DNA from 3 places in the Catenibacterium sp. RTP21428st1_D7_RTP21428_210409 genome. Region 1 is predicted to be linked to each of the others. Evidence: predicted binding sites of a transcription regulator. Region 1 holds the regulator's gene; each other region holds the start of a gene.
What was found. The regulator Rex, encoded in region 1, represses fermentation and respiration genes when NADH is low (regulators of the CRP and FNR family bind a similar motif). The targets are predictions, from matches to a motif close to GTGAANNNNTTCAC.

Region 1 (11,834 bases):
GTAATTGAAGCTGAATAATAAAGCAAGAGGATGCGATGCATCCTCTTTTATTTTTTGTTTGCGTTCTTCTTTTTTAAAGCCATAGTACGTAATACATTAACTTCTTTAGGCTTTAAACGACGATAAGTACCAGGAGTTAATCCCTTTAAGTCGATTGGACCAATCATAATTCTTCTTAAACGCTTAACAGGATGTCCTACTTCTTCAAACATCTTCTTGATCTGTCTGTTCTTGCCTTCTACTAAACGGATCATCAACATAGTTGTACCATGTTCTTCATCATTTCCAGTAATCGCAATTTCACAAGGTAATGTTTTAACACCTTCTAGATAAATTCCTCTTTCTAGCTGGTTCTTTTCAGCCTTAGTAAGTAATCCCTTAACAGATACTTCATACACCTTTTCTAAATGGCTAGATGGATGCATAATAAGGTTCGCAAATTCACCATCATTTGTCATAAATAAAGCACCTGTTGTATCATAGTCAAGTCTTCCTACTGGATAAACTCTTTCATTACTATCACTAAAATAATCTGCTACACATGTACGATCATGTTCATCACTCATAGTACATACGCATTTTTCTGGTTTATAGAATAAATAATATACTTTATCTTCTTTATTAATAAGTTTTCCATTGACACAGATTGTATCTTTCTTAGTGACCTTAGTACCAAGCACTGTTACCACTTCACCATTCACAGTAACTTTACCCTGCTGAATGAGTTCTTCTGCTTTACGACGTGAAGTATAACCACTCTGTGCAATGACTTTTTGTAATCTTTCTTCCATTGTTTCACCCTTTCTTTTCCATTAACTAATCTACATTAAATCGTCCTTAAATTCAACAAAATATTCATCATAATCATGATGTCTATTAATCATCTTGATTGTATCATCAAGTCCATGATCCTTTAAATAGACAAGCATAAAACGAAGTAAGGCACGTGTTTCAGGATGTAATATATATGAATATTGTCCTGATTCATAGTATTGTAGAGGAAAGGCATCTGTATAATTCTTTCCTTCATATATCTTACTTGCTGCAACTCTATCACAGAACATCTCTAGTACATAATTATAAGGCATTTTGGCAGGTACTTGCCCTTTTCTAGTAAAATCCACCCAATATTCCCAATGATGTTTATTACGGCCTTTATGATGAAGCCAGGCTGTTGAATAGCCTATTTCATTTCTTTCAACACTATTAGGAGAATAAGTACCTTTATAATACTTGATTCCTGTAATAAATTCAGTAGGAGTATATTTAGATAAGTCATGTAATAAGCCCTGCTTATATAAGTGTACTTTAAAGCATAGCTTTCCTACTAATATCTTATGTTTTGTGATTGTTTTAAAATGTCCCCATATATGCACTGTATTTTCCTCATTTCTGTGTGTCTACAACTATAACATAAAATCATTCTTAAGTATATGTCTTTTCTTTTTAGAATTCAATGTTATAATGATAGAGAATTGGAGGTAGAACTATGGCATTTCACATTGAAATAGAAACAAATATTGATGATGCTTCACTTGATGTAGAAAGCTGTGAGGAGGTTATTACTTTCTTAGAGAATTCCTACAAAAATGTGAGAGCAGAAATATATAGTTACTGCTTAGGTATGCGTACTTTAAGATATGCATTAATAAGTATTGTCGTATTAGGTATCCTTTTCTTTATTAGTCATTCTAAGTTATTCTTATTTGGAATGCCAATCGTGACACTCTTGATCATGCTTGGTACCATTTCTCTTGCAGAATCAACTTCTGTGGCAGTAAAGAAACAGGTTAAAGAAAAGATAGAGTATTATAAACGTCGTTTAAAACTATTAAAAGAATGTAAACTATAAAAAAAGTCAGAAACTAATTCGTTTCTGGCTTTTCTTCTACCTTTTCCTGATATTTTGTATTGAAGATATCTTCTTCATCAAATTCAGATTCAATTTCTTTAAGTTCTGGTAATTCATCCAAGCTTTTTAAGTTAAAAGCATCCATGAATTCATCAGTAACACCATATAAGACTGGTTTACCTGGTGAATCATCACGTCCTACTTCTTTAATAAGGGCTTGTGCTAAAAGCTTACGAATCATTGATTCACAGCCTACACCACGTATTTCTTCAATACGAATTCTAGTAACAGGCTGATAATAAGCCACAATAGCTAATGTTTCTAAGGCTGATTTAGATAGTTTTCTACCACTTGTAGTCATCATCTTCTTATAATAGACATCATGCTGAGGCAATGTGACCATCTTATAAGTACCACCAAAATCACATATATCTACACCCTTAACTGTTTTAGAAGCATAATAAGAGAGTAATTCATCCATCAGTTCATATGCTTCTTTCTTAGTGATTTCTAATGCTTCCGCAACATCTTTAATTGTAACACCTTCATCACCATAGATATAAAGCATACCTTCTATGACTGATAAATACTCATTCTTGTCCATAGCTTGTTCCTTTCAAATAAATCTTTTCAAAATTACCACTTTGAGTAATCAATAACTCACTGTTTTTCACTAAGACTAGAATAGAAAGGAATGTGACTATCGCAAAATAGCGGTCTCCTTCATCAAACAAGTCTTCAAAATCAACAGTTTTATCTTTATGACGTAAGAAATAGCTTCTGATCTGTTCAGTTCTTTCATCAATAGATATTTCTACACGTGCAATCTTTGATTCAAGGGGCTGGAGTAATGCACGTCTTTGCATGACTCTTTGCATTGCCTTGATGAGATCATATACTTCCATTCCCTCAGGAATAGTTTCTTCACCACTAGGAAGATATTCTTCAAGTGCTGAAGGTATTTTAGAATGCATTGTCTGACGTTTATCATAAGAAGCTTCAAAGGCTTCTAAGATACCGTTAATACGGTTCTTTTCAATCAGTCTTTCAATCATTCTTTTTCTTTCTGCTTCATAATCATCTTCTTCATCTATTTCTGGCTTAGGAAGTAATAGTTTACTTTTCATTTCAATAAGCCAGGCTGCCATAACTAAATATTCAGAGACAGCTTCTAAGAGTGAAGGATCCATTGTTTGAATATAAGCGAGATACTGGTCACATACAGCCGCTACATCAAGATCAAGAAGATCCATATCATGTTCTTTTATTAGATGAAGCAAGAGATCGAGCGGCCCAGTAAACTGGTCAACTGTGACCTGATATTCCATATCTATACTCCTATTTATATAATTTATCCATCTGTTTCAATAATGGGAATCCAATAATGATTTCTAATGGAATAATAAAGCATGCCTTAATCACACGAATACTTACAGATACCACAAATGGAATGCCATACATGATCTGTAGCCAGAAAGGTGTTAAGCAGAATGTAATTGCAAGTTCTACTAGAATAACACTTAATAGCCAAGTACCAAATAATGACACATCATTGTCTTTCATATTCTTTGTGCGTTTCAACATGAACAAGATAAAACCTATAGAGGCAATAAGGCAGAGTCCAATCATAACACCTTTTTGTAAAGATGTTAATGTATAAGTGACTTTACCGATAGAGATTGTTTTTTGTAAAGCAACAAAAAGCGATCCTGCTCCACCAAATAATGCAATCATGAGACATACAATCTTACTGAATCGTTTTCCATCTACATTCTTTACTTTTACAGCAATCAGTGATGGGATTAAACCAATCAGTACCTGATTGAGTGTAAATCCAAAGAATGGGAATCCTGTTGGGGATATCACTAAACCAAGTAAATCAGTAATTAAACCAATGAGATAAGCATAGCTTGGTGAAAGAATCACACCTGCTAACATAACAGGAATATATTCAAAACCAATCTTTAAGCTTTCAGCACCAAATAACGGTACCATAATAGTAAGTCTCTTCAAAATCAATGTGATGATAATAATTAAAGCACTAAATGCGAGCTTTTTGGTATTTCTTCTTTCTAATGGGTAAAACTTAAAACAGTAAATACCAAGTAATACTAAAATACATACAATAATAATTTGAATCATTTTTTTAAATGCTACAATAAACAAATGTTTCTGTTTCAACCTATCGCTAGTCCACAGACGTTAATTCCGATCATCTCTGACCGTACACTTGCCTTCTTATAGGCTCCTCCTTTTCTTTTTTAACAGTTATTACGGTCCTCGCCTTTAATAAAAGCGATAATGTTTTCACGTACTTCAAGAATCAAACGATGTCTTGCTTCTACTGAACCCCATGCGACATGTGGTGTGAAAACGACCTTGTGAGGATCAACACTATATAAAGGACTTGTTGAAGGAAGTGGTTCTTTTTCAAATACATCTAAACCTGCTCCAGCAATAAGGTTATTATTTAATGCATCACTTAATGCTTCTTCATCGATAATAGGACCACGTCCTACATTAATAAGATAAGCTGTATCTTTCATCTTCTTGAAAGCTTCTGCATCAAATAAATGTTCTGTCTCTTTTGTAAGAGGTGAATGAATAGAAATAATGTCACTTGTTTTAAGTAATGTATCAAAATCCACCTGCTTGAAGTGTTCATCCTGATGATGTCCAGTTGTAGAATAATACTGCACCTGACATCCTAATGCTTCCGCAATACGTGCAACGCGCTGACCGATTGCGCCTAGACCAACAATTCCCCAAGTCATAGTAGATAGTTCATGAAACGAGTAACCAAAGAATGAGAAGACCTTATCCTTTTCATATTGATGTGATTTTACATAACTATCATAGCGTGATGTATGTTCAATGAGTTCTAGACATAATGCAAGAGTAAGCTGAGCAACGGCTTCAGTAGAATATCCTTTTACGTTAGCTACTCGGATTCCTTTTTCTTTTGCATAATCTAAATCTACATTGTTTGTACCAGTGGCTGTTACAGCAATCATCTTAAGATATGGACAGCGGTCAATTTCTACTTTTCTAAACAGATTCTTATTTGTAATAACAATATCTGCATCCTTACAAAGAGAAATGACATCTAACTGGTCTACATTTTCATGATAAGTCACTCTTCCAAGATCATCAAAGATATGTGTATCCACATCTTTTCCAAGTGTTTCTACCTGCAAGAAGACAATACGAAGTTCCTGATGTAATAAATCAAGAATTTCTTCTTTTGTATGGTCCTGCATCATCTTACCAAAAATAATACATTCATTAAAGTCTAAAACTTCAGCTTCATGTAATTTTCCACAAACTTTTCCATCAATCATCTCATATGTGAGCATTCCACCCATCATAGCCATACCTAATGCTTTAGAGGTAATGCCTTCATCATCATTAATGGCTTCAAGAATCACTTCTTTAAAATGTGGATCTGCTTCAATTGATGCTTCAATAACATCTTTTAATGTATCATGCTTTAAAATTTCTTTTCTAAATGCATCATGATAAATAAAAGGCAATACAATGTCATAAAGTTCCATAGGAACAGGTTTTTCATATCCCTTTGAGAAGTTATATAAAATCGCAATTCCTAATCGCTCATCTTTCATTTTATCAACTAATTTCATTCATCTTCCTCCATTAAATATACTTCAACACGTTGTCTTTCTGCTTTCTTTTTATCATCATAGAAGATCAGACATGTTTTCATCTTCTTATCCATATAATCATAACGCAATACATTATAAGAATAGTAATGACTTTCACTTTCTTTTAAGCCACCTGTTGCACTTCCTGCTGAGATATAGTATGTACCTTTTTTATTCATGAAATAAGGCACATGCTTATGACCATGAAGCACATATTTAATATGACGCTGTGTGAGCCATGTGGCAAACATTTCTGCATCTACAAGTGCCTTAGATTTATCCAATATACTTCCAAATATAGATTTTTCACGCCATTGTATTTTTAAGAAGTCTGACTTAGAGACTTTAAATACATGATGATGTAGTAAGACCACAATCGTATAATCTTCTAGATTTTCTATACCTGCAAGTTCTGAATCTATTTGATCTAATTGTCTTCTTGTGATCATTCCTCTAGCTAAATTACCACCAGCATTAGAATCTATCTTTACAAGTACAATCTTATCTTTTTCTATAACCTTGATCTTTTCACCTAGTAAATAGGCTATGACTTTTGTACGTTGTCTTCCACCAATACTCAAGCCTTTTACTATCATATCATGGTTACCTAACACAAAGGTGATATCTGCCTTATATCTCTTTCTAATCATTGTCATAAAGCCATTGGCCTGATACATATTCTTTGTATTAGGAGAGTTCATAAGATCTCCTGTAATAAAGACCTGCTTTTGATGAGAACTCTGTGCATATTGATCACATTCATCTAATGAATCTAGTAAATTAGAGACTGCTTTCAGCTTCTTTTTAGGACCTAGATGTAAATCAGATAAATGATAAATAAATGAAGAATGACCTTCTTTATTAAACATTGTCTTCTCATCAATTCTCTTTTGTAATGCCTTTGCCTGGGAAATACTATGTAATGGGTAAAAGGATGCATGTTGAGAATTAAATATGAGTCCTCCAGGCCATTCATCTGCATAAAATAAAGCTTCAAGTAGTCCAGGGAATGGATCTAAGAAAGACAAGTCTTCCTGCTTAAAAGGTTTGCTTATTGTAAAGATATAGTCCACCCCTGTAAAAGAATAGTCTTTAATTTCTTTATTAATACCAGGAATAAGAAATAAGAAAATCTTATCTTTAAGGAAAGAACGGATACGTTGTAAACCTTCCTGCAAATTAGTATGTGTCAGCATGGATATATCCTTGATTGTCATACCAGGACGAATCATACTGAATGAATACTCATCAATCATATCGAGTTCTCTAATTTCTATGTGATGATTTCTTAACCACTGTCGATAATCATTAAAAGATTGGTAATCCAATAAAGCGCGAGAAAAAGCACGGTCATGATGATAAATCATATTAAAAAAAGCATTAATACCACTAAATTCATCCATAATAGTACTTCCTTTAAGAAAAAAGACCACATATGTGGTCTTTTAGAATTTTAAGTTACGTGGTGTACGTGGGAATGGTTCTACATCTCTGATGTTAGCCATACCAGTTAAATACATTAAGAAACGGTCAAAACCTAAGCCGAATCCAGCATGCTTACATCCACCAAAGCGGCGTAAATCCATATACCACTGTAGTGTTTCTTTGTTCATGCCCTTTTCATCCATAAGCTTTTCAAGAACATCATAACGTTCTTCTCTCTGTGAACCACCAACTAATTCACCGATGCCAGGTACTAATAAGTCACAAGCTGCAACTGTCTTGTTGTCATCATTTAAACGCATATAGAACGCTTTGATTTCTTTTGGATAATCTGTTAAGAATACAGGACCACCTACAACTTCTTCACAGATATAACGTTCATGTTCAGCATTTAAGTCAATACCCCATTCAACCTTGTTGTCAAACTTCACATCAGCTTTTAATAAATGATCAATAGCTTCTGTATAAGTCATACGTGCAAAGTGAGAATCTCTAACCTTTGTGATACGGTTGATACAGTCATGGTCAACCATCTGTTCAAAGAATTTCATTTCTTCTGGAGCATTATCTAAGCAGTACTGAATACAGTATTTAACCATTTCTTCAATTAAACACATATCATCTTCAAGATCAGCAAATGCGATTTCTGGTTCTACCATCCAGAATTCACTGGCATGTCTTGATGTATTTGAGTTTTCAGCTCTAAATGCAGGACCAAAAGTATATACATCTCTAAATGCCATAGCGAATGCTTCTACATGTAACTGTCCTGTTACTGTTAAGTAAGCTTCTTTTTCAAAGAAATCCTTAGAGAAATCAGTATCATCAATAGTTGTGACTCTAAACATTTCTCCAGCACCTTCACCATCATTAGATGTAATGATTGGTGTATGTACATAGACGAATCCCTGATCCTGGAAGAACTCATGAATAGCCATAGATAATACAGATCTTAATCTGAAGATAGCATAGAATGAGTTTGCTCTTGGTCTTAAATGAGGGATTTCTCTCATAAATTCAAAAGAGTGTCTCTTCTTCTGTAATGGATAATCACTATCACAGTCACCTTCAAGAATAATTTCAGTGGCTTCTACTTCAAATGGCTGTTTTGCATCAGGTGTTAATTTTAATTTACCTAATACATGAATAGCTGAACCAGTTGAGATATGTGAAACCTCATCAAAGTTCTTTAATTTTTCTTTTAAGTAAACAACCTGACAGTTTCTAAAATAAGAACCATCATTTAATGCGATGAATCCTAGTTTACCACTATCTCTATTTGTTCTTACCCATCCTTCTAATTCTACATACTCTACGTTATCTGTTTCTACTGCGTTATCTGCACGACAGATTTCATAAAGTTCTCTTACTGTCATAAATTCAAACATCCTTCTTACTCCTTTGTATTCGATTTCATTTTTAATTCTAATTCTTGTATTGCGACAACAACATCCACATTCTGTACTTCTACTCCCTGAGGTACAATGAAATGAGAGTGGGTGAAGTCTACAATGCCTTTAATCCCTAATGCTACTAAGCGGTCCACCATTTCCTGTACATTATCAGAAATTGCGAGAATCGCAATCTTACAGTCCTTAGGAAATGTTTTTTCCAAATCATCACTCTTATGAATCTTGACACCAAAACGTTCACCTTCAATATTAGCATCTTTATCATAAGCACAGACAATCTGTCCCACTGTATATTTCCAGCGGTTATATTTCAAAATAGCTGATCCTAAATTACCCACACCAATGAGAATAATAGGTTCATCAAGTCCTAAACCTAAGAAGTCACTGAGTGTTTCAATCATCTCTTTTGTATCATAACCATAGCCTCTTTTACCAAGTGTATTCTTCTGAGGCAAAAAGCCAAAATCACGACGAATAGTCGTATCCTGGATATGAGTAACTTCTGCAAGTTCACTCGATAAGAAGTTTTCTTTACCTTCATGCCCCATAACTCTTAAAGCCTTCAAATAAACAGGAAAACGTGTCATCGTCGCACGTGAAATTTTCTGTTTCTTTTCATTACTCATAGTTGTCTCCTACACTTTCCGCCTCTAAGTCATAATCCGGCTTAACAGATAAGTCCAAAGGGGCAAACATATTATATTTATACATGATACTTGCAGCAGATGCAATCATTGCTGCATTATCTGTACAATACTTCAATGGTGGAAAAATAACAGGAATATCACTTGTACTCATTTTTTCTCTGAGACCTTTGTTCGCACTTACACCACCTGCTACAATAATCTGCTTTACACCAAGATCATGAGCAGCTGCTAAAGCTTTAGAAGCAATCGTATCCATAGCCACATCCTGGAATGAGCAGGCTAAGTCATTGCCATTGATTTCCTCTCCTCTTTGGTCTGCATTATGCTTTAAGTTGATGACAGCGCTCTTTAAGCCACTGAAACTGAAGTTATAGCTTCCATCATCAAGCGGTTTAGGAAGTGTATAGCTATGAGTTCCCTCATGTGCCATTTTATCTAATACAGGTCCTCCAGGATATGGAAGATGTAAAACACGTCCTACCTTGTCATAGGCTTCTCCAATTGCATCATCAAATGTTGTACCAATAACCTCGAAAGAGAATTCCTTTTTCATATAAACAAGTTCTGTATGTCCTCCTGAAACAACTAATGCCATTGCAGGATATTCAATATCATTTACGAGCTCATTGGCATAAATATGCCCCGCAATATGATGTACACCAATCAAAGGCTTATTTAAATAAATAGCCAATGTCTTGGCTTCCTGCATCCCAACATGCAAAGAACCTACAAGTCCTGGTCCTTTAGTGACTGCAATTGCATCAATCTCCTCAATAGAAATATCTGCCTGACTAAGTGCTTCCTTTAAAACAGTGCTGACACATTCAACATGCTTACGACTGGCAATTTCTGGAACAACACCACCATATTGTTTATGGATATCGATCTGTGATGCAACAACATGACTTAATAACTCTTTTCCATCCTTAAGAATTGCAACACTCATTTCATCACAGCTTGATTCAATAGCAAGAATAACAGCCATTATTTTTTCCTCCTTTCTTACCATGAGATAGGCATCCTCATGGTCTGCATAATAATCTTTACGTATAGCACATATCTCATAGCCATACCTCTTATATAAACGAATCGCACGTTCATTTGATACACGTACTTCTAAACTATAATTCATACATCCTTTATTATGTCCTTCTTTTAATCCATAATCCATCAATAACTTAGAAAGGCCTTTTCCCTGATAATTTGGATCAATACCAATTGTAGTCAGTTCACAGTTTTCATAAGCATACCAGAATCCTGCATAACCAACAATTTTGTCATCTACAAGAACATAATAATGAGCATAATCATTTGTCTTTAATTCATGAAGAAAATCTTCTTTAGACCAGGCAGGAGTAAATAATAACCCTTCTAGTCTTTCAATTTCATCAAGATCTTCTTCCTGCATTTCTCTTAATAACATGCTTTCTTAGCCTCAACATCTTTAATATATGTCGGTACTAATAGATCTACATTCTTGATTGGATCAGCCATCTGACCTAATGCATAAATATTAGCACAAAGATCACATTCTTTTTCATCTAATCCAAGACATCCTACTTCACCCACAAGTTCAAAGTCTTCATATTCAGCACGTAAGTGGGCAAAGTCTTCTAAAGTCACGACCTGTTCCTTAATTAAAGGAAGACCATTTTCATAAACACCAACAAAGACCTTATGTCCTCTTGCATCAATAACACTTAATGCCTGATTCATACCTGCATAAGCAGCTAAAGAACTGACTGATTTAATTCTTACATCAGACACTGCAGCAAGTGTCTTTGCGATAGTCATAGCTACTCTGACACCTGTATAAGAGCCAGGTCCTGATGTGATAATCATTTCATTGACATCCTTCAATGCAATATGATGACGATCAAGCACTTCCTTTAATGTAGGAATTGCTTTTTCTGATTGTCTTCTAGAGCCTTTTTCCTGGAAGGCTTCTAGACACACATTATCCTGATATAAGCCTACAGCTAAATAACTATTTGATGTATCCATCACTAAACTAATCATGTGTAACCTCCCTCACATAGTTCTCATATTTTTCACCGATAGGATGAAGCTTTAAAGAACGTGTTTCATCTTCATTCTTTATTATTTCTATTTCTAATCTTTCTTCTGGAATAATGTCTTCAATAAACTGTGGCCATTCAATCACACATAAGCCATCATCTTCAAACATCTCCTCAAACCCCAAATCATCATCTGCCCCTTCTAGGCGATATGCATCAAAATGATAGAGGGTCATACGTCCAGAATAAACCTTCACAATAGTAAAAGTTGGAGAATTGATGATCTTCTTGATGCCAAGTCCCTGCCCTATTCCTTTTGTGAATGTAGTCTTACCAGCCCCTAAATCACCTGTTAATGTGATAATAGAATGGGGAAAGATTGTTTCTCCAATACGTTTACCAAAAGCAATCATTTCAGCTTCATTTTTTAAGTTTATCATTTTTAGTTCCTCTATTTTTCATCATCTGCTGATACTTATTATACCACTCCTGGGCAAATCCTGCACGAAAAGGACCAGATGCATTCATCGTCATCACAATCAAACGATTGAGCTGTTCATGGAATATCTCATCTAATTCATCTGAATATTGATATTTAATACGATGAGCCGCATATTCACCTTCATCTAACACCTTATAACGATAGCCAGGCCATACCTTTAAATCAAGGTCATAATCAATATATTTAAGTGCTTCTCCATCATATAATATAGGAGAGGCAATATTACAATAATAATAGATACCATCACTACGGATCATACAAATCACATTATACCATCTATCCTTAGGAAAATAACAGA
Region 2 (7,435 bases), on a different contig from region 1:
AATGTATTGATGATACCCTGAGGAGTTAAATCAAATTCTTTCTTGATTGCATCTAAGATGACTTCATCAGCTACCTTACCAGTTCCATAAGTATCAACATGCACACTTGTAGGATCCTTTACACCAATTGCATAAGATAACTGGATTTCAATACGATCACATAATCCTGCTGCAACAATGTTCTTAGCGATATAACGAGTGATATAAGCTGCACTTCTATCTACCTTTGATGGGTCTTTACCAGAGAATGCGCCTCCACCATGTCTTGCCATTCCTCCATAAGTATCAACAATGATCTTACGTCCTGTTAAACCAGTATCACCATGAGGACCACCAATAACAAATCTTCCTGTTGGATTGATGAATACCTTGTAATCTTCATTCATATGATGTTTTCTTACAACTTCCTTCATGATCTTTTCTTTAATGAATGTCTTGAATTCTTCTTCATTGAAATCTGGATCATGCTGGATTGACATAAGGATTGTATCAACCTTTGGATTATTTTCATCTGTATAATCAATAGTTACCTGTGATTTCATATCAGGTCTTGCATGTTTGAATGTACCGTTATGTCTTAATTCACTTGCATAACGTACTAATTCGTGAGCCATAGAGATTGGTAAAGGCATATATGTTTCAGTTTCATTTGTTGCATAACCAAACATGATACCCTGGTCACCTGCACCACCTACTTCTACATTTGTACCTAATGCGATATCACTAGACTGTGTATCCATTACTACCTTGATTTCACAAGTATCTGCATCAATACCTAAATCTTCAGCAGTATAGCCAATTCTTCTCATAACATCACGAGCCACTGCTTCATAATCTACTTTCGCATTTGTTGTAATTTCTCCACCAATGACTAATAAATTAGTTGTTGCAAAACATTCACAAGCTACACGTGAATATTTGTCCTGTCTTAAGCATTCATCTAAAATTGCATCACTGATCTGATCACAAAGCTTATCTGGATGTCCTTCTGATACAGATTCTGATGTAAATAAGTTCTTTTCCATTTTTTCTTTTCCTCCTGTAATAAAAAAGCTCTCCTCAAAGAGGAAAGCGTACTAATCTGCTTCCTCTTATTGTTCAAGTAATACTTGCTTGGTCAAGGCACCTTCTATATAAGGGTTGCCACCACTTTAAAACGATCCTCATCTGTGTGGTTCTGAATAAGAGTATAAAAATATTTAATTAAATTGCCTGTACTTCAATAACGCCTGGGACTTCTTCTACTAAAATCTGTTCAACACCATCTTTAATAGTAGAATCTAACATCATGCATCCCGCACATGCACCAAGCATATGTACATAAACGATGCCGTCTTTGAAATCAACGAATTCTAAGTCTCCACCATCTCTTTGTAGATAGGGTCTCAACTTATGAATGACTTCCTTAATGGCTTCAATCTTTTCTTCCATGATTTCACCTCGCTTCTGCTTGACCATTATAACACACAAAATAAAAAAGAAAAGTGATATACCCTATAGAATCACTAAAAAACATACTTATTTATTAGACAATTTTATTAGATTGCACATTTTTAAGCATAATTCACTGTTTTTTGTACATATTCTATGATTCTTACCAAGCATAATAAAAGAACCCCTGAGGGTTCTTCAACGTTATTCATCACTGTTATTTTTAATATAATCCAATACAAAATGAATGACATAGAGTACGACAATCATCCATCCTACAGACATAAGAACATATCTACACAATTCAATATCCCATATTCCAGCTTCAAACTTATAGTTACTTACTATAGTTGGAACTTGTGTGAGTATATAGAGTAATGCAGCAACCAAAATATATAATATTTTTTTCTTCATATGGTTCTCCTCTACTGTGTTAGCATATACTAACTATACCATACTCATTTTTTTGTAAAGTATATCATATTAAATACAAATTATTTATCTTTTTCACATTAAAGAATTATTATTATCTATTCTTTTATCACTATTATAATTATGCTATAATGCAGTTGATTGGAGGCGTGCAATGGAACATCAAGTTCATGTAGGTGACATTGTTGATGTGACCATTACTGGTATTCAACCATATGGTGCATTTGCTTTATTGCCTGATGGAAGTAGCGGATTAATCCATATATCAGAAATATCTGATGGATTTGTTCGTGACGTAAATCAATTTGTCTTTTATGGAGAACAGGTTAAGGTAAAAGTCATTGATATAGATAACGTCCATCACCAGGCAAGGCTTTCTTTAAAAGCAGTCGCGAAAAAGAGACGTTTTCGCAAAAGAAAGTCAATCGTGGAAACACCTAAGGGTTTTAATCCACTAAGAGAAATGATGCCTCGATGGATCAGTCGAGGAATCGCAAAGGAGGAAGATGTATGATCAACGTTGATTTAAGTAAAGCTAAATTAACAGAAAGCATGGAATCATATAAGGACAGAGTCGCAGAAGTTCATGATATGATCCACAACAAAACAGGAGCAGGTAATGACTTTTTAGGATGGGTTGACTTACCTACTAACTACAACAAGACTGAAGTAGAAAACATTAAGAAAAAAGCTGCAGAATTATCTGAAGAAATTGATGTTTTATTAGTTTGTGGTATCGGTGGTTCTTATTTAGGCGCAAGAGCTGCTATTGAAGCAATCAATGGTCTTTACCCAACAAACAAGGTTCAGATCATCTATATTGGTAATACATTCTCTGCTACTTATTTAGCACAGGTTAAGAACTATGTAAAAGATAAAGAATTCGGTATTAATGTAATTTCTAAGTCTGGTACAACAACTGAAACTTCAGTTGCTTTCAGAATCTTCAAAGAATTACTTGAAGAAACTAAGGGTAAAGAAGTAGCTCAGAGAAGAATTGTTGCTACTACAGATGCTCATAAGGGTGCATTAAAGACTTTAGCTGACCAGGAAGGTTATACAGAATTCGTAGTTCCTGATGATATCGGTGGACGTTATTCTGTATTAACTGCAGTAGGTTTATTCCCTATCGCAATGGCTGGTATCGATGTTGATGCAATGTTAAAGGGTGCTAAAGATGCACAGGATAAATACAACAATCCAGATCTTCTTACAAACGATGCTTATCAGTATGGTGTTGCAAGACAGATGTTATTAAAGGCTGGTTACCCAGCTGAAATGTTTGTAACTTATAACTTACAGTTGCAGCAGACTGCTGAATGGTGGAAACAGTTATTTGGTGAATCTGAAGGTAAAGAAGGAAAAGGTATCTTACCTACAAGTGGTACTTTCTCAACTGACCTTCATTCATTAGGACAGTTCATCCAGGAAGGTTCTAAAGTTTTATTCGAAACTGTATTAAAGATCAAAGAACCTCAGATGAACTTAGAAATCCCTAGTGATGCAGAAAACTTAGATGGTTTAAACTATTTAGCTGGTAAGACAGTTGATTATGTTAACCAGAAAGCATGTGAAGGTACTATTGATGCCCATGTAAATGTTGGTAACGTACCTAACATCCAGATCACTCTTGATCATGTTGATGCATATAGCTTTGGTTATATGGTATACTTCTTCGAAAAGGCTTGTGCAATGAGCGTTTACCTATTAGGTGTTAACCCATTCAACCAGCCAGGTGTTGAAGTTTATAAGAAGAATATGTTCAAGCTTTTAGGTAAGCCTGGATATTAATAAGAAATCCCGCAATTGCGGGATTTTTTTGTACAATGTGATTAGTTTGTAAGAAATTGTGATGTTTTTCACAAAGTATAGTAGATAATCTCTTTTTAATCAGTATAATGAAAATTAGATAATGTTTAAAAAGATAGTAGTGAAGCAGAAGAAATTTTTCTTCTGTTTTCATTTTACTAGAAAGGAGGAAAACATGAAGAACATTACTATTATGGGTGGCGGCGTTCTGGGATCACAGATTGCATTCCAGGCAGCATATTGTGGTTTTGATGTAACAATCTGGTTAAGAAGTGAAGGCAGTATTGGACGTACACAGCCTAAGCTTGATTCTATCAAGCAGTCTTATATTGATGCAATTAATCTCATGGATATTGATAAATCTATCAATACATGGTGTATGGGTATTGCAGGCTATGATGATTTCGATAAGGAGAACTGCCTAGAAAAGGTAGAACGTGCTTATTCTACAATCAAGCTAGAGCTTGATATGAAAACAGCAGTTAAACATGCTGATTTAGTCATTGAATCTATGACAGAAAATATGGAAGCTAAGAAGGATGTCTATACAAAGATGGCTCCCCTACTTCCTGATAAGACAATTCTAGTGACTAATTCTTCTACTATGCTTCCTAGCAAATTAGCTAAATTTACTGGTAGACCTGATAAGTTCCTTGCCTTACACTTTGCAAATACGATCTGGAAGAATAATATGACAGAAGTTATGATGCAAGATAAGACAAATAAGGCTTATTTTGATGAGATTATGAAATTTGCGAAAGAAATTAGAATGATTCCATTACCTGTCAACAAAGAAAAATCAGGATACTTATTAAACTCTATGTTAATCCCATTATTATTCTCAGGTATGGATTTAATGGTCAATGGTATTTCTGATCCTGAAAGTATCGATAAAGCATGGACTTTAGGTACTGGTGCACCTAAAGGACCGTTCCAGATTCTTGATACAGTAGGATTAAAGACTGCTTATGAGATTGTTGGTATGTATGTAAAGATTCCTGGCTTCTTAGCCCCTTATAATTTCAAAGGTATGCATAAGATGTTGAAGTCTTATATTGATCAAGGAAAATTAGGATATAGTACTGGTGAAGGATTCTATAAGTACAAAAAATAGCGCATGGTGACATGCGTTTTTCTATGTGTAATTTATCGAATAAAGTGCTGCACCTAATGTGACCGAATGATAAACAGATGAAACACAAAAACCACCCTGAAAAATACTTTTTTCATGGTGGTTCAGTATGTGACGTCTCAAATTGTTAAGAAACAAAGAATTAAATTAAATCGAATAGGACATGTAGTAAAAACTTTTACTAGATTTGTCTAGCTGCAATAAATCCTTCTCGAACTGCATCATAAATTTGACGCACTTTCTTACTATCTCCTACGTTATAAACTTCAATATCTGTATTTTCTTCTAGCTGATTAGCTAAATCATACTGAGGAATGAATCCTGCCGCAATAACAACATTATCAACAGCAACTTTATTTTCATTACCCCATCTATCAGTTAAAGTAATTTCCTTATCATCAACCGCAACTAAACGTTTGCCAGTCATGATTTTGATATCTGATTGGGCAATAGTAATACTATAAGCCTGACAAGAAGAACCAGGATTAGCTAAGAATCTATCTGCCATTTCTACAACAGTAACATTTTTTCCTTCTCCATTCAATTCTAGCGCAGTTTCAGCTCCTGTAATTCCTCCACCAATTACTGCAACATTTTTACCTTCAACCTTTTTAGATCCATTCAAGTAATCATTTGCACAAACGACTGTACTTCTATCACTACCAGGAACATCTAGTGTTCTTGTTTTTCCGCCTACTGCAATAACAACAGCATCAAATCCACCATTAACAAGCATATCATAGTTTGCTTCTTCTTTAACTACAGTAATGTTAGGATCATTAGTAATATGATCTTCATAGTAATGAATTAAACGTCTAATATTTGCTTTGTTATCAGGTTTACTAGCTTCTACCATGGCGCCACCAAAACTTCTTTTTTCAAAAATAGTGACTTTATGTCCACGTAAAGAAGCAGTTAATGCAGCTTCACATCCTGCTGGACCAGCACCTACAACTGCAACATTTTTCTTAACTTCAGCCTCAACGACAGGTTTACATTCAAATCTATATAAAGTTGGATTTACTGTACAATGAATTGGTGTATGGCCTAGCATACCTTTATCAATACAACCAATCATACAGTTGATACATGGTTTAATATCTCTTGCTTTTCCTTCTTTAGCCTTTTTAGCCCATGCTGGATCTGCTAATTGAGAACGGCCTAAAGCAACAAAATCACCATTTCCTTCTGCTAACATCTTTTCAGCTTCTTCAGGAGAGAAAATATTATGTCCAATGAATACTGGAATATGAACAGCATCTTTAATCATTCTTACATGTTCAGCATTAAATGCATTTGGTAATAAGAATTGTCTAGATGCTGTTGCATGTGTTCCACCCATTATATTTAAATGAGATACTCCTTCTTTTTCTAATGCTTTAGCAACTTCGACTGTTTCTTCAATACGAATTCCATCTGGTTCCCAGTCATCAGTACTCAATTTAACACCAATAGGGAAATCTGCTCCACATTTTTGTTTCATATTTCTTACAATTTCCAACAATAATCTCATACGATTATGCAAGCTTCCACCATACATATCAGTACGCTTATTATCATGTGGTGATAAGAAATTTGTTGGAATACAACCAGCAGCACCATGAATTTCAATAACTTCAAATCCTGCTTTTTTTGCTCTTAAAGCAGCATCACCAAATTTTTCTACTAAATCATGAATTTCTTCAATAGTTAATGCTCTAGGTAATTTAAATCCCATTTCATACCATGGTTCATAAGTAATAGGTGAGGCTCCAATAACATGAGCACTACCTACAAATCCTGCATCTCTACCAGGATGAGCCAACTGTAAGCCAGGTGTAGCTCCATGTTCTTTTACAGTTTCTGCTAATAAAGTCAATCCAGCAATAAATTCGTCTTTATCGGCTCTTAAACCACAAGATGTCATTGGCACAGGCACAGCATTATCCATAAAAATAAGCCCTGCACCACCATCAGCAGCTTGTGCATAAGCTTTAATTTGTCTATCAGTGACTGTTCCATCAGGATTTCCTAAATAAGTTCCCATAGAATTACGTACAATTCTATTTTTAATAACAACATTTCCAATTTTTCCTTTTTCAAATAGATGAGGATAATATTTGTTTTTCATACTTTAGCTCCTTATATTCTTCATAATTTATATAAAAAATGATATAATTATGGTAAATTATTAACAAGCAACAAAGTAATCAAAAATGTTGCATATGCAACTTTATAATGATAACGGTTGCATAGGGAAGAAAAAATGGGCGAAGACTTAAGAACTATAAAAACACAACAAAATATCCAATCACATTTTCTTAAATTATTAGAAACATATAATTTTAAAGATATTACCATTAAATCATTAATTAATGAATGTAAAATCAATCGTTCTACTTTTTATAGAAATTATGAAGATAAATATGATTTAATTTATAAAATAACAGAAGAACTTATTACAAAATTCAAAAAAAATATCAATGCTCAATTTATCATTCTTGATTTCAAAAAAGAGAATGACTTTAAGCCATATTTTATCCCCTTATTAGATTACTTCAATAAACATAAAGATATTTTTATAATACTATATAATAATGAATTACCTATAAATATATTTGATGAGATGCTTTCAATTTACAGCCAATATTT
Region 3 (11,834 bases), on a different contig from region 1:
GAATTATATGAACGATGCATTTTGGTGTGGAGCTCATTGTTATTACTTGTATGATGGTCCTAAAAACAGCAAATATTTATATTATGCATTAAAAAGTCAACAAGAAAGACTGTTTAGGATTAGATCTGGAGCTTGTATGCCTAATATAAAAAAATCTGATTTGGGTAATTTTATAATTGAGTATGAAAAAGACGAAGTTCGACAAGAAGAAGTTGTTAAAGTATTAGAAAAGTGTGAACTTCTGATAGAGGACTATAATAAGAAATTAACTTTGTTGGATGAAGCAGTTAGAGCCCGATTTGTGGAGATGTTTGGGGATCTTAGAATTAATGATAAAGGTTGGAAATATTATAAGTTAGATGAATTAACGGAATTGATAACTGATGGTGAACATGCTACTCCAAAACGTACAACACAGGGTATTTATTTGTTATCTGCTCGTAATGTTTTGAATCATCAATTGTCATTAGAAGATGTAGATTTTATAGATTGTGATGAATTTGATAGAATTTCTCGTAGGATAATTCCTAAAGAGGGTGATGTGCTGATTTCTTGTTCTGGATCTATAGGTAGATGTTGTATTGTTCCAAAGAATATCAAATTTCAAATGGTTAGAAGTATTGCTTTGCTGAGATTTAAATCAAATATAAATCCTGTTTTTGCAGAATATATGATTACTTCTGATTATTTGCAGAATCAGATAAATAAATCAAAAACAGCTTCGTCACAAGCTAACCTATTTCAAGGTAAAATAAAATCGTTAAAAGGAGTGGTTCCCCCTCTAGAACTCCAGAACCAGTTCGCATCATTCGTACAAGAAATCGATAAATCAAGGTTACGTGAACTATTAGCAATAAAACAAATTAAGTTACTATTGAACGATTCATGGCTTTTATTATATTAGTTGTGATTATATGTCAATGTATCAATAAAATCTCAATTCATAAACATAACGTGCTAAAATTATTATATGAATATTATTTATGGGGGTATTTACAATGAATAAATTTGAAATGAAGAATGTTATTGAAAATACAGGAAATGAAGTTAAAAAGGCTGTTTCAAAAGGCAAAGATATTGTTTTTGATTCTAAGGATAAAGTATTTGATGCTTTAGATATTAATAAAGATGGAAGAGTGGATACTGAAGATATAATTGTTCTTGGACTAAGAATACCGGGTGTGCATATTGATCGAGAAGAATTTTTGAGAAAGCAATTTATGAAAAACTATGCAAATGATGTTATTCAAGACGCAGTAAAGTTCAATCCAGCACATGCAGGTATAACAGTTGAAGAAATTGATAATATAGCAGATCAAGTAATCCAATATGAAAGAAATTGTGTAAGTGGTATTTCCTTAGCATTGGGTGCTCCTGGTGGAGTTGCTATGGTTGCTACATTGCCAACAGATATTGCTCAATATTATGGGTATATGCTAAGAGCTATACAGAAATTGTTATATCTGTATGGTTTTCCTGAAATAAATGTTGAAAATGGTGTGAATATTGATGACGAGACTATGAATCTTATTACTTTATGTTTGGGTGTAATGTATGGAGTAGAGGGCTCAGTTGCAAGTATTAAGATACTTTCTAATGCGTTAGGAAAAGGAGTAGAGAAAAAACTATTACAAAAAGCACTAACAAAAGGTACTTTCTATCCTATTGTAAAGAAAATCTCAAGATGGTTTAGTGTGTGTATGACTAAACAGGTTTTTGCTGGTTTCTTTAGAAAAGCAATTCCTGTAGTTGGTGGTGTTGTTGGTGGAGGAATAACTTATTTATCATTTAAACCTTGCTGTGATAATTTGAAAAAGTCATTACAGGACACAGCGTTATGTAATCCAAGTTCAAGAAAATCATTTGATGAGTTTGATGTAATAGATGTTTAATTAGAGTGATTTAATAGTAGTTGGTTACGTATTATGAGAAATGAATAAGTAATTTTATAGAATTAACGTGTGAAAGGTTGTTATAATGGGGTTATTTGATTTTTATAATAAAAAAGCAGCCTTAGCTGCTAATCACCACTACCTAACATATCTCTCAATTCTTTAAAAGTATCCTCTATAGGTGCTACTCTGCCATTTCTAACATCCTCCTCAGACTTCTCAAGTAATTCCAATAATTCATTATGTTGATTTGAATCCATAAAATCACCTCCATAGAATATAGCTAAAGTATACCATTCTCTAAGTTAAATAGATAATGTAACCACAATTATTCCCAATAAAGTTCTTTTTTAGGATATAATAGAAACATAAAGGAGATGGTACTATTGAACTTTACATTTTTAAAGAAAAAAAAAGAGTTTCAGGATTTTGCTGAAATATGTATAGAAGCAGAAAAAGGACTTATGGTATCACCTTCATCCTGTGCAATGCTTACAAGACGTGCATTAGAACAAGCAGTTCATTACATGTATAAGAACGATATAGACTTACAGATGCCATATAGAGATAATCTAAGTGCGTTAGTTAATGAATACACATTTAAACAAATTGTTCCTAATGATGTTTATGAAGGTATTAAATATATAGTTAAATTGGGTAACTATGCAACGCATACAAATGCTAAGGTGAATAGAGAAGAAGCAGTACTTGCTTTGAATAATCTCTATAGACTTATTAGCTGGATTAATTATTCATATGGAATAAATTACCAGGAACAGTTACCTAAATTTGATCCTGCTAAGTTACCTGATCAAACACATATGTTTGTGAATAAGGATCTTAAAGAACAGATCAGAGAGATTCTTACTAAACAAAAAGAAAAAGAAGCAAAACAAAAAGAAGAACTTGCTAGAGTTATTGCTGAAAATGTGGAATTAAGAAAACAAGGCGCTGCTAAGAGAAAAGAAGAGAAAGCTGTTGAGTATATTGATGTTAATAATGCTCTTGAATGGCAGACAAGAAAACTTGTTATTGATCTGCAACTTAAAGAAGCTGGATGGGACTTTGATACAAATGTACAAGTAGAATTCCCTGTACATCATATGCCAACAGAGTCTCAAGATGGTTATGTAGATTATATATTACGTGGTAGAACTGGAAAGATTATTGCTGTTATAGAAGCTAAAAAAACAAGTGCAAATCCTCGTATTGGACGTAATCAGGCTAAGCTTTATGCAGATTGCATTGAAAAGGAATATGGATTAAGACCTGTTATATTCTATACAAATGGTTATGAAACATTTCTTTGGGATGACATGATGTATCCGGATAGAAGGATTTCTTCTATCTTCTCTCAGGATGAGATACAGTTACTTATTGATAGAAGAGATACTCGTAGAAGTATTTCTAAACCTGTTATACAAGATGCCATCACAAACCGTTATTACCAGAAAGAAGCTATTGTAAGAACATGTGAAGACTTTGAAAAGGGAAGTCGTAAAGCATTACTTGTTATGGCAACAGGGAGTGGTAAAACACGTGTTGCGATAAGTTTAGTAGATGTACTCACTAAAGCAGATTGGGCAAAGAACATTTTATTCCTTGCTGATCGTACTGCATTAGTCAGACAGGCAAAGAAAAGCTTTGTAAACCTTTTGCCATCTTTGACTACATGTAACCTTTGTGAAAATAAAGATGATCCAGAAGTATCAAGGATGATCTTTAGTACATATCCTACAATGATGAATGCGATTGATGAAACAAGAAGAAAAGATGGAAATCGTTTATTTACACCAGGACACTTTGATCTCATTATTCTTGATGAAAGTCATCGTAGTATATATAACAGGTATAAAGATATATTTGATTACTTTGATGCCTTACTCATAGGTTTGACTGCAACACCTAAAGACAGTATAAGTATGAATACATATTCTATATTTGACTTAGAGACAGGTGTTCCTACATATGCTTATGAATATGAAAAAGCTGTAAAAGATAAATATTTAGTCAGTTACCATTCTTATGAAACAAAACTAAAGTTCTTAGAAGAAGGTATTTGCTATGATGATTTATCGGAAGAGGAGAAGGAAGAATTTGATACACTTTTCCCTGATGTTGATACAATCGAATCATCTCTACTAAACAAATTTATCTTTAATTTAGATACAATTGATACTGTAATCAGAGAATTAATGGAACATGGTATTAAAATCGAAGGAGGAGATAAGATAGGTAAAACTATTATATTCGCTGCTAATCAAGATCACGCACATAAGATCAAGGAAAGATTTGATGTACTCTATCCTGAATATAAAGGGAAGCTCGCTGAAGTTGTTACATTCAATACAAAATATGTACAAAATGCGATAGATCGATTCAGTAAAACAGACAGTTATCCTCAAATAGCTATTAGTGTAGATATGCTAGATACAGGTATAGATGTACCAGATATCGTTAATCTTGTGTTTTTTAAGAAGGTAAGAAGTAAATCGAAGTTCTGGCAGATGATTGGACGAGGTACAAGACTTAGAAAAGATTTGTTTGGTCCAGGAGACGACAAGAAAGAATTCTTAATATTTGATTACCTAGGAAATATGGAATATTTCAGAGTAAACAAGAATGCTGAAAAATCTGGTATTGTAGAATCACTTTCTCAACGTATTTATAAGTTGCGTGTTGATATTCTTTATGCACTTGAACAGAATGCAACAGACCAGGATTATGTTGATGAAATCAACAAACAGATCAAAGAAATGTCAGGTTATATTCAAGCACTCGATGAAGATAGTTTTAATGTAAAATTGCGTTTGAAGTATGTACACCAATATAAAAATCCAGATAACTGGAGAAATCTCAATGAAATGGATACACACTATATCAAGGATGAATTATCTTCACTTGTTGTGATTCATGACGAAGATACACAAGCTAAATTCTTTGACAGACAGATGTATATGATTGAGATGGCTTATTTAAATCATTATAATGCTACTTCAGTTATCAACAATGTCATTGCCATCGCAAATGAACTTTATAAAAAACAAGCAACTCCTGATATTGCAAGAAATGCTGAATATTTGAAATGTGCAAAAGATCCTGATTATTGGAAAACTGCCAATTACTTTGATTTGGAAGTATTACGTGAGAAGATTAGAGGACTTATTAAGTACTTAACAAAAGATGATCCGGTAAAGCCTATAGATACACACTTTACTGATGAAATCATTGAAACAAAGGTGAATGATGCTTTCTATAATGATGAAGGACTAGAGAACTATAAAGAAAAAGTCCAGCATTATTTAAAAGAGCATCAGGATGATGAAGCTATCTATAAGCTCAGACATAATCAAGTGATCACTCCAGATGAAATGAAACATCTAGAAAACTTATTATGGATAGACTTAGGTAGTAAAGACGATTATCGAATACACTTTGGTGATACACCTATCACAAGATTAATTAGAAAGATTGTAGGACTAGATAGAGAAGCTGCTATGGCTGAGTTCTCACGTTTCTTAGATGATCAGAGCTTGAATTCTAGACAGATTCACTTTGTAGAATTGATTGTAGATTATATTGTGAAGAATGGTTTCATTGAAGATAGGAAGGTCTTATTGCAGGATCCTTTCAAGTCAGTTGGTAGTATGAGTGCTTTATTTAAGGATAAGATGAATGTTGCAAGAGATATACTAAAGACAGTGGAAATATTTAGTGAAAGACTTTAAAAGTAAACGTTCACAATTTTGAGAGTAATCTATCACTATAAAAAATGATTATAATTTAAATTTTTGATAAAAACTACGCAGAAAAATACCTAATCGGATATCCCTAAACTGCAAACGTTTTCAGTAAATGCATTCTACAAATTGTGTAAATTTTCACAAAAGTATGCTTGTTTTTTCACAAGAAGTCATGTATAGTGAACTTACAAAATATGAAAAAGAAATATTTTGGTCAATGGAGGATATAAAAATGGCTGATAAGAAAGTCGAAAAGAAAGTTGAAGAATGGACAGAAGAAAAGACTGATGCTTGCATTGATGAGTTAGTTAATAACGCATTAACAGCATTAGACGAATTCGAAGGTTTTGACCAGGAAACTGTTGACTACATCGTAGCAAAGATGTCAGTTGCTGGTCTTGATAAGCACGGTGTTCTTGCAGAAGCTGCAGTAAAAGAAACTGGCCGTGGTGTATTTGAAGACAAAGCTGTTAAGAACTTATTCGCTTGTGAATATGTTACTAACAACATGCGTCATACAAAGACTGTAGGTATTATTAGTGAAGATCCACTTACTGGTATCACTGAAATTGCTGAACCAGTTGGTGTTGTTTGTGGTATCGTTCCAGTAACAAACCCAACTTCTACAGTTATCTTTAAGTCTTTAATCGCTATGAAGACTAGAAACCCAATCATCTTCTCATTCCACCCAGGTGCTCATGACTGTTCAGTTATGGCTGCTAAGGTAATGTTAGATGCTGCAGTAAAAGCTGGTGCTCCTAAGAACGTAATCCAGTGGTTACCAATGAAAACTATGTATGCAACTAGTGCATTAATGAATCATCCAGGTGTTGCTACTATCTTAGCTACTGGTGGTAACGCAATGGTTAAGGCTGCTTACTCTTGTGGTAAACCTGCTTTAGGTGTAGGTGCTGGTAACGTTCCTGCATACGTAGAAAAGTCTTGTAAAATCAAAATGGCAGCAAACGATATTTATTTATCAAAATCATTCGATAACGGTATGATTTGTGCATCTGAACAGGTTGTTGTTGTAGATCACGAAATCTATGATGAATTCAAGAAAGAACTTGGTCGTTATCATGTACATTTCTGTAATGCAGAAGAAAAGAAGAAACTTGAACAGTTCATGTTCGGTGCAACAGCATACAGTGAAAACGTAAATGAAGCTAGATTAAACAGCATCGTTCCAGGTAAGAACGCTACTTGGATTGCTGAACAGGCTGGTTTCAAAGTACCTGATGATGTTCAGATCTTAGTTTGCGAAGTTAAGGAAATCGGTCCTAACGAACCAATGACTAGAGAAAAGCTTTCTCCAGTATTAGGTATGATCAAAGCAAACTCTACTGAAGATGGTATTGAAAAGGCTGCTCAGACTGTTGAATTCAACGGTTTAGGACATTCAGCTGCAATCCATACTACTAATCATGAAATTTCTAAAGCATTCGGTAAGAGAATCAAAGCTATCCGTATTATTGAAAACGCTCCATCTACATTCGGTGGTATCGGTTCAGTATACAATGCATTCTTACCTTCATTAACACTTGGTTGTGGTTCTTATGGTCATAACTCAGTATCAAACAACGTAAGTGCTATTAACTTACTAAATATTAAGAGAATAGGGAGACGTAACAACAATATGCAATGGGTTAAACTTCCTCCAAAGATTTATTTCGAAAGAAATTCAATCAGATATCTTAGAGATATGAAGGAAATGAAGAAAGCAATGATCGTTACAGACAGAGGTATGTATGACCTTGGTTATGTAGGAAAGATCGAAGATGTTATCAGAAGAAGACGTAACAAAGTAGACGTTGACTTATTCATCGACGTTGAACCAGATCCATCTTTAGATATGACTCTTAAGGGTCTTGAAATCATGAAGAGCTTCCAGCCTGATACAATCATCGCTATCGGTGGTGGATCTTCAATGGATGCTGCTAAAGTTATGTGGTTAATGTATGAACATCCAGAAGTTAACTTCGACGACATCAAGCAGAAATTCATGGATATCAGAAAGAGAGCATTTAAGTTCCCAGAACTTGGTAAGAAAGCTAAGTTAGTATGTATCCCAACTACTTCAGGTACAGGTTCAGAAGTAACTCCATTCGCAGTTATCACTGATACTAAGGAAAACAAGAAATATCCATTAACTGACTACGCTTTAACTCCAACAATCGCAATTGTTGACCCTGAATTCGCTATGTCTATGCCACCAAGAATCGCTGCTGATACTGGTATCGACGTATTAACTCATGCTATTGAAGCATATGTTTCAATCTTAGCTTCTGACTTCACTGATGGTTGGGCTAAACAGGCTGTTAAGTTAGTATTCGAAAACCTTGAAAAGTCAGTACTTGAAGGTGATCCTGATGCTAGAATTAAGATGCATAACGCTGCATCAATCGCAGGTATGGCATTCGCTAACGCATTCTTAGGAATGAACCACTCATTAGCTCATAAGATCGGTGGAGAATGGCATATTCCTCATGGACGTACTAACGGTATGTTATTACCACATGTAATCAGATACAATGGTACAGTTCCAACTAAGTTAAACATCTGGCCAAAGATCGAAGACTATAAGGCAGATAAGAAATATAGAGAATTAGCAGAATTAATCGGCTTACATCCAAAGACTGATGCAGAAGGTGTTGAAATGTTCGCACAGGCTGTTGAAAAGTTATGGGTAAAAGTTGGTGGTGCTGTAAACGTTAAGTCACAGAACATCAGCAAAGCTGATTGGGAAGAATCAGTACATAGAATCGCTATGAACGCATACGAAGACCAGTGTACTCCTGCTAACCCAAGAATGCCTATGGTTAAAGATATGGAAGCTATCCTAGAAACAATCTACGATTACGAATCTCCATTCGCTAAGAAATAATTCTTAAAACCACTAAGAGGAAATCCTTACGGCTTTCCTCTTTTTTTGTGTTAAATTATGTTAAATAGTATTGTTTATTGACACTCACAAGTGAACAAATTAAAATGACATGTCGGAGGACACTGTCATGAAACATAAACGTTATATATTCTTGCTCATTGCAGCTGTCGCTTTCATTATTCAATTAATAGATATCATTTCTTATACAATCAAGTTTTCTATTACACAGACATTTGTACTTGTTATTATTCAGATGATTGGTTTGGTGGGTTACGCTTATGGTGCAAGAAATGTAGTAAAAAATAAAAGAAGAATGTTTTATATACTTCATAGTATCGCATTCATCATCTACCTTATAAATCTTACTTATCAATTGTTCCTTAATCCAGCATTAAGACATGTTAAAGTTATAAGTAGTGTGAATATCAGCCCATTAAAGACAATATTTCTTTATTACACAGCTTATACAAGACATACATTACCTATTAAGAATATCATTCTGAATATGATTGGGAATGTCATGTTGTTTATGCCTTTTGGGTATTTTGTATATGTCTTATTTAAACCAATGCGTTCATTTCAACCTTATTTCTTCTTTTTCTTATTTATGATTGTAGGAGTAGAAGTCATTCAATATATTTGGAAGGTTGGATCAGCAGATATAGATGATATCATTCTGAATATGAGCGGCGTACTGATTCTATATATTGTATTGAAAATCCCATTCATAAAAAAATTATTTTAAAGTCAAAAAATCACAAGTATTACACATCTTTTCTGTTACAATAATTGTATAAGAAAGAGGTGAATCTTGTGCTTTTTATTTTTCTACTATTGTTGTTCTTATATTTGTTCCTAACAAGATACTACATCACTGAAGATGTGATTGTAAAAGAAGTCCTTGAAGATAAGATCATATTTGAATCAGAACTTGGTAAAGAAATTGTACTCAAAGTAACAAAACCTCATGAATATCTAGAAGGACAAAAGGGACAAGTCTCATTCCATGGAGAAAAAATCGTATCATTTCAAAAAGCAGCCTAGAAGGGCTGCTTTTTGATTAGATGACGTTAAAGTGTTTTAAGGCATTGTAGATACCATCATTTTCAATATCAGTTGTAATATACGTTACATAATCAAATAGAACAGGATTAGAATTGCCCATAGCTACTGATTCCTTAGTATAAGTCAACATTGGTAGATCATTTGTAGAATCTCCAATAGAAATACAATCATCAATAGAAGCACCAATGAGATCAATAAATGTTTGAATACCTGTTGCTTTAGAACAATCTTTTGGAACTACTTCAATGAAGTCTTCAGCACGCTGGATATATTCTAAATCATCTTTAAATGCATCCTTAAATGATTCAATATCATCTTCTGGTGTATACCATGCAGTGAACTTATCAAAATTAGGTTCATCATCTTTATGATATACAGGAACATTTACTTTAATATCTTTATAATGTTCTTTGATTTCCTGAACTGTCTTTGTCTTAATTGTTTCAGGGAAATAAATAGATTCAGGACCTTCTAATACGGCATCAATATCTAATTCAATAGCTTTATTCACAATTCCTTTCTTTAATTCTGAAGGAAGTTTAGCATGATAGATTTCTTTACCATGATAGTAGATATTAGTCCCACAACCACAGATATAACCATCTAATCCTAATTCTTTAATTACATCTTCTATAATACAAATAGTACGTCCTGTATTTACCATCAGGATATGTCCATTATCCTGAGCTAGTTTGATTGCTTTCTTTGTACTTTCAGGAACAGTAAAGTCTGTTTCTGTAGATAAAGTACCATCAATATCAAAAAATATAACTCTTCTACTCATAAATATTCTCCTTGTTTCATACAACTAAACCATAAATAATTATATCTGTCAACAATCTCTCAATTCTTGAAAATACCACATGGTAGCGCATTAATTTACTATGAAGCGACATTGAATAGAAACCTAATATGTGATAATATTAAATAAGATTCAGAAAGGATTGAGAATATGTATAAGATTGTAAAAAAAGAAGTACTTAATGACGTTGTACAGTTAATGGAAGTACATGCGCCAATGGTTGCAAGAAAATGCGAACCAGGTCAGTTTATTATTTTACGTGTAGGAGAAGATGGAGAAAGAATCCCTCTTACAATTGCTGATTATGATAGAGAAAAGGAAACAATCACAATAATTTATCAGATTGTAGGTTACTCTACTAAACAGCTTGCTAAGTTAGAAGAAGGAGATTATATCACTGACTTCGTAGGTCCTCTTGGTGTCCCTACTCATCTTGAAAAGAAGGATCACGTAATCGGTGTAGCTGGTGGTGTGGGTAGTGCACCATTATTCCCACAGTTAAGAAAACTAGCAGAACTTGGTACTAAGGTTGATGTAATCATCGGTGGACGTGAAGAACAGTATGTATTATGGGCAGATCGTTTTAAAGAATTCTGTGATAATGTATATATCGCAACGAATGATGGCTCTGTAGGTACAAAAGGTTTTGTTACTGATGTATTAACTGATTTACTTGATAAGGGTGAAAAGTATGATGAAGTTATTGCAATTGGACCAGTTGTAATGATGAAGGCAGTTGTTGGAGTAACTAAGCCTAGAGATATTAAGACAATGGTTTCACTTAACCCAATCATGATTGATGGTACTGGTATGTGCGGATGCTGCCGTGTTACTGTTGATGGTAAGATCAAGTTTGCCTGTGTTGATGGACCAGACTTTGATGGTTTAAATGTTGACTTTGATGAATTAATGGCAAGACAGAGAATGTTCAAGGAAGAAGAACATCTTGTTGACAGCAATGCAGACCGTATGTGTAACTTAATGAAGGGGGTTAAATAATATGCCTAATATGTCAAATGTAAAGGTAGAAATGCCTTCTCAGGAACCTGAAATTCGTGCAACTAACTTTAAAGAAGTTGCTTTAGGATATACTAAAGAAATGGCTCAGGAAGAAGCAGCTCGTTGCCTAAACTGTAAAAAGCCTCGTTGTGTGGATGGATGTCCAGTAAATGTACCTATCCCTCATTTTATTCAGGAAGTAGTGAATGGTGATTTTGAAAAAGCTTATGAAATCATCACTACAGAAAATGCTTTGCCTGCAATCTGTGGTCGTGTATGTCCACAGGAAAACCAGTGTGAAGGTAAATGTATTAGAGGTATCAAGGGTGAATCAGTTGCCATTGGTAGACTTGAAAGATTCGTTGCTGATTACCATAGAGATCATGGTAAACCAACTGAAACTAAGATTGAAAAGAACGGTAAGAAAGTGGCTATTGTAGGTTCAGGAC

Region 2: ABUA27_RS11130 (3-hydroxyacyl-CoA dehydrogenase) is a predicted target of Rex. The motif match lies at 3,713-3,726, and genes of this name have one in related genera.
Region 3: adhE (bifunctional acetaldehyde-CoA/alcohol dehydrogenase) is a predicted target of Rex. The motif match lies at 5,764-5,777, and genes of this name have one in related genera.

What each region holds. Positions count from the first base shown of each region.
Region 1 is NZ_JBEHVX010000052.1:284-12,117, reverse strand. Features, by position in the region: gene ABUA27_RS08280 (ferredoxin) at 1-18, shown strand, start outside; gene ABUA27_RS08275 (pseudouridine synthase) at 48-791, opposite strand; gene ABUA27_RS08270 (DUF5662 family protein) at 822-1,376, opposite strand; gene ABUA27_RS08265 (hypothetical protein) at 1,490-1,852, shown strand; gene scpB (SMC-Scp complex subunit ScpB) at 1,866-2,456, opposite strand; gene ABUA27_RS08255 (segregation and condensation protein A) at 2,443-3,180, opposite strand; gene ABUA27_RS08250 (folate family ECF transporter S component) at 3,191-4,033, opposite strand; gene ABUA27_RS08245 (NAD(P)-dependent oxidoreductase) at 4,114-5,493, opposite strand; gene ABUA27_RS08240 (metallophosphoesterase family protein) at 5,490-6,917, opposite strand; gene asnS (asparagine--tRNA ligase) at 6,960-8,345, opposite strand; gene ABUA27_RS08230 (redox-sensing transcriptional repressor Rex) at 8,351-8,995, opposite strand; gene tsaD (tRNA (adenosine(37)-N6)-threonylcarbamoyltransferase complex transferase subunit TsaD) at 8,988-10,001, opposite strand; partial or broken gene rimI (ribosomal protein S18-alanine N-acetyltransferase) at 10,035-10,424, opposite strand; gene tsaB (tRNA (adenosine(37)-N6)-threonylcarbamoyltransferase complex dimerization subunit type 1 TsaB) at 10,430-11,035, opposite strand; gene tsaE (tRNA (adenosine(37)-N6)-threonylcarbamoyltransferase complex ATPase subunit type 1 TsaE) at 11,028-11,474, opposite strand; gene ABUA27_RS08205 (DUF402 domain-containing protein) at 11,455-11,834, opposite strand, start outside.
Region 2 is NZ_JBEHVX010000097.1:299-7,733, forward strand. Features, by position in the region: gene metK (methionine adenosyltransferase) at 1-1,025, opposite strand, end outside; gene ABUA27_RS11110 (NifU family protein) at 1,204-1,431, opposite strand; gene ABUA27_RS11115 (hypothetical protein) at 1,636-1,845, opposite strand; gene ABUA27_RS11120 (CvfD/Ygs/GSP13 family RNA-binding post-transcriptional regulator) at 2,018-2,377, shown strand; gene ABUA27_RS11125 (glucose-6-phosphate isomerase) at 2,374-3,654, shown strand; gene ABUA27_RS11130 (3-hydroxyacyl-CoA dehydrogenase) at 3,848-4,786, shown strand; gene ABUA27_RS11135 (NAD(P)/FAD-dependent oxidoreductase) at 4,986-6,914, opposite strand; gene ABUA27_RS11140 (TetR/AcrR family transcriptional regulator) at 7,050-7,435, shown strand, end outside.
Region 3 is NZ_JBEHVX010000019.1:1,828-13,661, reverse strand. Features, by position in the region: gene ABUA27_RS04510 (restriction endonuclease subunit S) at 1-904, shown strand, start outside; gene ABUA27_RS04505 (hypothetical protein) at 999-1,892, shown strand; gene ABUA27_RS04500 (hypothetical protein) at 2,021-2,152, opposite strand; gene ABUA27_RS04495 (DEAD/DEAH box helicase family protein) at 2,270-5,620, shown strand; gene adhE (bifunctional acetaldehyde-CoA/alcohol dehydrogenase) at 5,868-8,519, shown strand; gene ABUA27_RS04485 (VanZ family protein) at 8,647-9,264, shown strand; gene ABUA27_RS04480 (hypothetical protein) at 9,333-9,563, shown strand; gene ABUA27_RS04475 (Cof-type HAD-IIB family hydrolase) at 9,580-10,368, opposite strand; gene ABUA27_RS04470 (sulfide/dihydroorotate dehydrogenase-like FAD/NAD-binding protein) at 10,537-11,385, shown strand; gene gltA (NADPH-dependent glutamate synthase) at 11,387-11,834, shown strand, end outside.